DNA from 2 places in the Ochrobactrum sp. Marseille-Q0166 genome. Region 1 is predicted to be linked to the other one. Evidence: riboswitches for the same ligand, from Rfam matches in the RefSeq annotation. Region 1 holds a riboswitch; the other holds the start of a gene.

Evidence for each region. A riboswitch is a leader RNA that binds a small molecule or an ion and turns the genes downstream of it on or off. The one in region 1 is predicted to bind S-adenosylmethionine.
Region 2: it holds a riboswitch for S-adenosylmethionine, as region 1 does, so the genes downstream of both, metA (homoserine O-succinyltransferase) here and H5024_RS10800 (O-succinylhomoserine sulfhydrylase) in region 1, are expected to answer to the same signal.

What each region holds. Positions count from the first base shown of each region.
Region 1 covers NZ_JACJUO010000001.1:2,241,980-2,246,680, forward strand. The annotation lists gene H5024_RS10790 (GlxA family transcriptional regulator) at 1-891, opposite strand, end outside; gene H5024_RS10795 (2'-deoxycytidine 5'-triphosphate deaminase) at 948-2,039, opposite strand; SAM riboswitch at 2,234-2,314, shown strand; gene H5024_RS10800 (O-succinylhomoserine sulfhydrylase) at 2,404-3,597, shown strand; gene apaG (Co2+/Mg2+ efflux protein ApaG) at 3,863-4,255, shown strand; gene H5024_RS10810 (Hsp33 family molecular chaperone) at 4,292-4,701, opposite strand, start outside.
Region 2 covers NZ_JACJUO010000002.1:1,302,909-1,307,609, reverse strand. The annotation lists gene H5024_RS17420 (hypothetical protein) at 30-311, shown strand; gene H5024_RS17415 (GH25 family lysozyme) at 572-1,621, shown strand; gene metA (homoserine O-succinyltransferase) at 1,886-2,815, opposite strand; SAM-I-IV-variant riboswitch at 2,856-2,965, opposite strand; gene H5024_RS17405 (NAD(P)/FAD-dependent oxidoreductase) at 3,704-4,701, shown strand, end outside.

The DNA of each region.
Region 1 (4,701 bases):
CGATAGCCCGGTTTCGGACAAAAGCTCCCGCGCCTTCTTGACCCGCAATTCTTCACGCACCTCAAACGCCGTGCGCCCCACCGCCATGCGGAAACCACGCTCCATCTGACGCACCGAAATGCCAAGCTTTCGCGCCACATCGATCATTGGAACCGGTTCTTCCAGCGTTTCTTCGAAAATACGGATGGCCTTGCGGATCATCGGCGAACGTACGCCATTGAAGCTCAATGCCGGCTGCTCAGAACGCACCAGTTCATACGGGATCATAAGGATCGACGCGCTTTTGCGCGCCAGCTCCTCGGAGATTTCATTCTGGATGATCGAAAGTGAAAGCGATGCCGCGCCCAGGCCACCCGCACAGGTATAATGCCGGCCGCTGCGATGAAAAAGGCTCGTTGTATCGGCGGTATAGCCATCGAAAAGATCTAGAAAATCATCGCGGTGGAACCAGCTGACACAACAGTTTCGATCATCAAGCAAGCCGCCCTCGGCCAGCAGGAAAGCCGCCGTGCAAAGCCCTACAACCGTCTTGCCGCGCTTGTCGGCACGCTTGATGAGATCAATCAAAGCCTGCTGGCGCGGACGATATTGCGCAAGCAAACCGCCCACAACTGCTACATAATCGCACTCATCCAGCTCACCGATGGCTGCTGTAGGTTCGATCACCATGCCGGAGCTGGATGTGACCGGATCGCCCGACAATGTGCAGATTTTCCAGGCACATCTGATCTGGCGGCTTTTATCACGGTCATCTGCCGCCAGACGAAAGGGATCGAGGAAGAGGCTCAGCGCAGTGAGCGTAAAACCGGGCAACGCAACGATGCCGACAGACAGACGGCGCGGTGGCACATCGGTCGTGATTTCCCGAGCCTCATCCTTCCCATTTCTCACTTACGCAGTCCTCCACCACATCCCACTTTATACGAACGGGATCAGGAAGAACGCAATCACCTGAAATGCTTGGAGAGCTTAAGTTGCTGCGCCTGATAGTTCGATCCCAGATCGATGCCATAGAGCGCCTTCGGGCGATTCAACATATGCTCATAAACAAGACGGCCGACAATCTGGCCATGTTCGAGAATGAACGGGACTTCATGACTGCGCACTTCCAGAACCGCACGACTTCCTGTTCCACCAGCAGCGGTGTGACCGAAGCCCGGATCAAAGAAGCCTGCATAATGCACACGGAATTCACCGACCAGCGGGTCGAAAGGCGTCATTTCCGCTGCAAAAAGCGGCGGCACATGCACCGCCTCGCGCGAAACGAGAATATAGAACTCATCCGGGTCCAGCACCAGTTCGCGCGAACCGCGATCATAGATTGGTTCCCAAAAGTCGAGAACATCGTGCGCCGCACGCTGATCGACGTCCACAACCGCCGTATGGTGCTTGCCGCGATAACCGATCAGCTTGTCCTTATCGCCCGAAAGATCGACCGAAAGCGCGATACCGCCGCCGGAGATATTGGGCTGTTCTGCCGCCACAAGCGTCTCACTCTGATGCAGTGTGGAAAGTTCCGCTTCGGTCAATTGTGCGCGGCCCTGACGGAAACGGATTTGCGACAGCCGCGAACCGGTACGAGCGACAATCGGGAAAGTGCGCGGGCTGACTTCGAGATAAAGGGGGCCTTTATAGCCAGCTGGCACCTTGTCGAATTCCTGCGCACCATCGGCGATGACGCGTGTGAAGATATCAAGGCGTCCGGTCGAACTTTTCGGATTGGCGGAAGCCGACAATTCCGGTGAAAGTGCCAGGCTTTCAAGCAAAGGCACGATATAGACGCAGCCGGTTTCGAGCACTGCCCCGGCGGTCAGATCAATCTCATGAAGTTTGAGACGTTCAAGCTTGTCGATAACCGGCGTACCCGGGCCCGGCATGAAGGATGCGCGCACACGATAGGCTTTCGCACCCAGCCGCAAATCAAGGCTTGCGGGCTGAATCTGATCGGCATCCAATGGACGCGGAGATTGGAGCAAACCGCTTTCAAAGAGTGCTGCAATATCCGCATCTGCCAGAATTCCTGCTTCCCTCTGCGTCATGCCACTCAACTCCGTGAATTACTTAAAATCGGTCTATGACCATTGACCGTTCAAAGCCCTGCTGCCAACCCCTCAAACCCCATAGTTTGCGGGTTTTCCGCAGGAAAGAGAGAGCCCACCCCCTTAGCAGCCCAGAGTTTTCGTCAAAACTGTCCTTCCAAGCATTGACGGCCCCGCTCAAGAGGCATAAGGAAAAAGTGTTCCGTGGTGATTTGGCCGGCCGGCTTGCAGCCACGTTAAAGAATTCGCTAAAATAAGGCCGCGGTTCGTTACCGGCCTTTTGCGTGTTCGCGAGGCCGGTTTTTTATTGGCCGCCGAGGCATTTCCAGGCCCCGGCCGACCAGCTTTCGACAGGTTGGAAAAAATGACGAATAAGACTACGCGTAAGTTACGCCCGGCAACGCAGCTCGTTCATGCAGGATCGCTGCGTTCAGGCTTTGCAGAGTTGTCCGAAGCCCTCTATCTGACGCAGGGCTTTCTCTACCCGACGGCAGAAGCCGCAGAAGCGCGCTTCAAAGGTGAAGACCCAGGGTTCATCTATTCGCGTTATGCCAACCCAACCACCGACATGTTTGAAAAGCGGATGTGCGCACTGGAAGGTGCAGAGGATGCGCGCGCCTTCACCTCCGGCATGTCGGCAGTCGCCGCATCCATTCTCTGTCAGGTACAGGCTGGCGACCACGTCATCTGCGCACGTGCCGTTTTCGGCTCATCGCGTTACATCATTGAGACGCTGCTGCCACGCTATGGCGTCGAGTATTCGATCATCGACGGCTCGAAGATTGCAAACTGGAAAGCTGCCGTTCGTCCAAACACCAAAGTCATGCTGCTCGAAAGCCCGTCCAATCCGACGCTTGAGGTTATCGACATTGCAGCTGTGGCCAACATTGCCAATGAAATCGGTGCAAAGCTGATCGTTGATAACGTGTTTGCAACACCGCTTTACCAGAAGCCTCTGGAACTCGGCGCGCATATCGTTGTCTATTCGACCACCAAGCATATTGACGGTCAGGGCCGGTGTCTCGGCGGGATCATTCTTTCCGATCAGGAATGGACCGAAGAAGTTCTGCAGCCATACTTCCGTCATACCGGCCCCGGCATGAGCCCGTTCAATGCATGGATCATGCTGAAGGGCCTTGAGACGCTTGGCGTTCGCGTGCGCCAGCAGACACAATCGGCTGCAGCTGTTGCCGATGCGCTGGCCGGGCAGGCAGGTGTGAAGCAGGTCATCTATCCGGGCCGCGCCGACCACCCGCAGGCTGACATCATCGCTCGCCAGATGAGCGGCGGCTCGACACTCATCGCACTGGAACTCGAAGGCGGCAAGGAAGCTGCGTTCAAGTTCGAAAATGCCCTTCAGGTGTTCAGTATTTCCAACAATCTGGGTGACGCAAAGAGCATCATCACCCATCCAGCAACAACGACGCATCAGAGCCTCTCGGACGAAGCACGCGCAGAACTCGGCATTTCTGACGGCATGTTGCGCATCTCTGTCGGCCTTGAAGATCAGGACGATCTGGTCGAGGACGTTCTGGAAGCGCTTGCTGCCGCTCGCTAACAAAGATCATCGCATTTTGCTTCTTTAGAACGCCGTGCGTCCTTTCGGACGCACGGCGTTCTCATTCTTTATTTCTACGCATCGTGGCTTACAAAAATCGAAATCGATTTTTGCGCCAATGCGCCAGGCCGCTAAATGATGCATAAACGACGCATTTGCCGGAACATTTCGGCAAATGCGATGCATTTGTCACCATCAAATCGTTGACCTCCCGTGTAACTTTGGCGATACGTGAGCAGATAATATGATTTGAAGGCAGATGTGTATGTACAGAGCGATAACAAGGGACATTGAGGTAACGGCTGAGCCGTTTTATCTCGAAGACCAGTCCGAGCCGGACGAAAATCGCTATGTCTGGGGCTACCGGATCACCATTGCCAATAATTCATCGCAAACCGTTCAACTGCGCTCACGCTACTGGCAAATCACCGACGGCAATGGCCGTATTGAAGAGGTGAAGGGTGCAGGCGTCATCGGCGAACAGCCGACGCTGAACCCGGGGGATTCTTACCAATATTCATCGGGCTGCCCACTCAGCACGACATCCGGCGTTATGGTCGGGCGCTATCAAATGCAATTACCGGACGGGAGTGCCTTTGAAGTCGATATTCCAGCCTTTTCGCTGGATATTCCTGAAACAAGGCGAACACTGAATTAAAAAAGGCGCTTTTTTCAAAGCGCCTTTCTCAAAATGTTACTTCGCAAACTGTGCAGGATCGAACTCATAAGTCGTTGAGCAGAATTCGCACGTGACCGAAATCTTGCCGTCCGTGACGCTGTCCTGAATTTCTTCCGCTGAGAAATTATTGAACACGCCTTCGATCTTTTCACGAGAGCATGAGCAATTATCCTCGACACGGATTCCCTCATAGATGCGAACACCACGCTCGTGGAACAAACGATAAAGCAGACGTTCCGAGCCGACCTGCGGGTCAGTCAGTTCCGAGCTTTCGATTGTTCCAACCAATGAACGCGCTTCATCCCAGCCGTCGTCTTCAGGACCGAGAATAGCCGTATTCTCATCGCCATCGCCGCCAGGGAGATCCGGCATGCGCGCACGCATTTCAGATTCCGGCAGGAACTGGATCATGAGACCACCAGCAC
Region 2 (4,701 bases), on a different contig from region 1:
GATCACGACCAATAAGCGAATGAACCGGTATGCCGTTTTCGAGGGACTATTATTTCAAACGATTCTCACCTGCTGCGCTTGAACAGTTACAGGCAGCATTTGTTGCGTCGTGTCACCAACTTGGTCGTTGCCCGATAACGTCTCCTCAGAAAGACGAAATGGTGCGAGAAATAATCCAAATCTACGAATGCGGAATTTCAAGCCCTGAAAAAATTGCTGATCTGATGATGCAGATTGAAAGTGTAAAACCGAAGCCATTTGCAGAACAAATACTGGAACAGGGTTTTGATCAATCTGCCAAGCGTGCATGATGGGATTAAAAATAAAATTTCTTTTTGCAAATTAAATTCTTAAATAATTACATTAAAGTACTGTTTTATTAACAAATTTTGTAAGTTAACTATAAATGAAATCTCCTGTTTATTAAGCCTTTCGTAAACTTTGGGTTCAGCATTGCACCGTATTATCTGTGTAGCAATTTGCTCGAGGTGAGCATTGCGCGTGTTGGTCGATGGCCTTCATGTAGCCTCGATTTAAGGCTCTGAAGCGTCTGGGTTTGCGTACGGGTATCATGCGTTTTTCGATTGTGACAGCGATTGCTTTAGCCTGCACTGCTCTTGCAGGGTGCACATCGAGTTCCGGTATAGACAATCTTATGCCGCAACCGTCGTCCGACCTGACTGGCTCCGTTGTCAGGCCGTCGGAACCTGTAACAGACGTCGCCAGAGCGCCGCAATCTCTCCCCCCACAACCGCAACAGGAAGTTTTGGCATGGGCTGGACCTGTACCCGATGCCGGGCCGTTCAAAGCGACACCTCCCGCTCCGATGGCTCACCCTGCTGAACAAAGGACTATTACACCTGTTTCAATTCCAAAACCGGAGGTAGCTGCCTATCCGCCCGTTCGGTTATCACCCCAAGAGCGTTTTCGCGTTTATGGTCAACGGTTTCGCGATGCAAAGCCAATCAACTTCGGAAAAGCTTCTCCGCGTCATCACGCTGTGCATGGTGTCGACGTTTCGCGTTGGCAAGGAAACATCGATTGGGTGACTTTGCGCAAGAACGGCGCAAACTTCGCGTATATCAAAGCGACCGATGGTGGTGATCATCTCGACCCGATGTTCAAGAAAAACTGGCGAGAAGCAAAGGCAGCAGGTCTCAAGCGTGGTGCATATCACTTTTTCTACTGGTGCCGTGTCGCCAGTCAGCAGGCAGATTGGTTCATTCGCAATGTTCCAAACGATCCTGATGCGCTACCCCCGGTTATCGATGTGGAATGGAATGGAGACTCTTCTTGCAAGCGTCGTCCGTCACCTGCACAGGTTCGTGAAAAAATGCAGGTCTTCATGGATGCCCTTGAGCGCCACTATGGCAAGCGTCCGGTGATTTACACCGCACCAGACTTTTACGAAGATAATCTCCAAGGCGCCTTTAAAGATTATCCATTTTGGTTGCGCGCAGTCGCACAGCACCCATCAAAGGTCTATCCGGGTCGCCGCTGGTTGTTCTGGCAGTATTCAGGCTCAGGGCTATCTCAGGGCGTGAACGGTAAAATCGACCTGAATGTATTCCACGGCAATGAAGATCAATGGCAACAGTGGCTTCAAAGGTTTGCAAGCTAGGCTCAGAACCCTTTAATTTAATGGAAATGGCGCCTGAAATAAGCCGATATGCGAGGAAAGGCATTTGGGCGGGTTTTTTCCGCGTCGAAGTGTTTAGACGCAGTAGTTCGCTTGCTCATTTTGATGTCCGAAGGATATGGCCCGCCCGTTCGGTCAGTTTGTCAAAGAGCGCGAAAATAAACCACATCCCTTCGACTTTTTTCCTCGTACCCAATATGCAGCATAAAAAAACCTCCGGAATTATTACACTTCCGGAGGTTTTTCTTAGCGATGCTCTCTTCGTCCGATGTCATTCATGTCGTAAGGTGTTGACTGGTACATTTCATTGATCCAGTTGCCGAACAGGAGATGAGCATGACCTCTCCAACAATTTTGCGGCTTCTGACTTGCATCATTATTTGGAAAATAATTCGCGGGAACCGGCATGTCAGGCTGCAACTGGATATCCCGAAAATATTCATCTGCAAGAGACGTGGTGTCATATTCAACATGGTTGAACATATGAAGAGCACGATGTTGAGGATCTTCCAGCAGGCAAAGACCGCTTTCCGGGCTATCAACCAACACTTTCAGATCGCTGTTCTCAGGAATGTCATTGGAGCGCACTTCGGTCCAGCGCGATACCGGGATGGCGAAATCATCAGAAAAGCCGCGTAAATAAGGTGACGAAGGCGCAAGATTGCGCTGGCTGAACACACCATATGCCTTCTGTTCCAGATCATATTTCGCCATTCCATGGAAATGATGAACAGCCGCCTGCGCTGCCCAGCAGATATTGAAAGAACGATGGACGTGCGTTTGCGTCCAATTGAAGATGCGCTGCATTTCATCCCAATAGGTCACGTCTTCGAATGGCATGCGTTCAACTGGAGCGCCGGTAATGACAAAGCCGTCGAAACGTTCTTCGCTCACTTCTTCCCACGGGCGGTAAAAGGAGAGCATATGATCCTGAGGTGTATGACGGGCGACGTGATTGGTAATGCGTACAAGCGTCAGTTCAAGCTGAAGCGGTGTTGCACCAAGCAGCCGCGCAATCTGCGTCTCTGTCGTCACTTTGTTGGGCATCAGGTTGAGAAGACCAATCTTTAGCGGCCTTATATCCTGGCGAATGGCGTCTGCTTCGCGCATAACCATGACGCCCTCAGCTTCGAGAACACTGGTTGCAGGCAGATCGTCAGGAATTTTAATAGGCATTCGCGTCAGTCCTTCGTTATATCGGGGCAGACGCGGGTGGCTTCATCCGTATATTTGCCGGTTGGGCCACATCCTTTCTTTTAAGAAAGTACCACCTTGCCCGGAAAGGCAGGTTGGCGTTGGGCGTCGCCCCAACTCTTGATGTAACGCTACTTCTAATCAAACAATCACAAGCTGGCAATAGACATTGAGGCGCGACAGTTTCACTTTCTTGGAACCGCATTCCAGAAATTTAAATTCGATGAGATTTACATTCTTGCAAACGTTGCCGAGGCAGAAGCTCCGCACATTTGAAATCCGATAGCAAATGACCTCCGCCAAGCTTCGGAACGATACGCGAATTAACGCGTTCTTCATTTATCTTAAAACTGTGTTAAAATGCGTAAACAATGGGAGGGAAATATGAGTAATTTATTCTTCTGGATGGCCTTGGTGATTTTACCGATCTTGGCAGGCACAGCTTTTGCCTATTTGCGCCATCTGAATCATCGCGATGACTTTTAATTAAAACCCGACCAGCGCGACCGACTTGGCAACGCAATCGGGACGGTATTGGCGCACACGAATTGAGTTGCCTTCAGCGTTCCTCATTAAAGCGCTCGACGTCGTAACTTAGCGAGTTTATTCGGCGTGAGTAATCGAACGCAGCTAATCCGGCTATTTTAGTTAGTGAAGTTATTTCGATATCTGGAGCTTTGGCACGTTAGATCAGTCGTGATTTATCGTATGAAACAGTTTTCACAAAAAACCTGAATATTCTTGTCATAATTCAAATTCAAATTGTCGTTAAGTTCTTTACGGCTAATCTGAGTGCGTTATCTTATCGGGCGCGACCATCCTTCCAACAGCGCGACTCGCAATCACGCCAACCTCAGGTTTATATCTTCAATGAGTGGATCGGATACGCCCCATATCCTTGTCGTCGGTGCCGGCTTTGGCGGCCTGCAATTAATCCATGATTTGAAAGGCGCAAATGTTCGCATTACGCTTATCGATCAGCGCAATCACCACCTGTTTCAACCTCTGCTGTATCAGGTTGCTACGACGATTCTCGCTACGTCAGAAATTGCATGGCCCATTCGTCACCTTTTTAAGGACCGTAAAGAGGTCACGACTTTGCTCGGTACAGTTGTTGGTGTCGATGCAGGCACAAGAACAGTAAAACTCGAAAACGGTAGCGAAGTCGGTTACGACATACTCGTATTGGCTACGGGCGCACGCCACGCTTATTTTGGCAATGACCGCTGGGAAAAAGTGGCTCCGGGTCTCAAGGCGCTGGAGGACGCAACGACAATTCGCCGTCGCCTGCTGCTTGCTTTTGAACGGGCCGAGCGTGAAAACGATGCTGCAAAACGACGAGCACTGCTGACATTCTCAGTGGTTGGCGGGGGACCGACCGGCGTTGAGCTTGCCGGCATCATTGCAGAACTGGCTAAGGATACGATATGGCCAGAGTTTCGCAATATTGATACGCGTCAGGCGCGTATTCTGCTTGTCGAAGCGGGTCCGCGTATTTTGGCGGCCTTCCCAGAAGATCTCTCTGCCTATGCGAAAAATGCTTTGGAGAAAATCGGTGTGGAGGTGCGTCTTGGCGTACCGGTCAAAGAAATCACAGGGGATGGCGTAACTGTCGGTGACGAATTTATTCCGTGCAAAACAACGATTTGGGCTGCAGGTGTAGCCGCCTCACCCGCAGCAGCATGGCTCGACGCGGAACGTGATCGCGCGGGTCGTGCACGCGTTTTACCGGACCTGAGTGTGCCCGGACACGAAAACATTTTCGTAATCGGAGATACAGCATGGGTCGAAGGTTCAGATGGCAAACCTGTTCCCGGTATCGCTCCAGCCGCCAAACAGCAGGGCGCTTATGTTGCAAAGGTCATTCG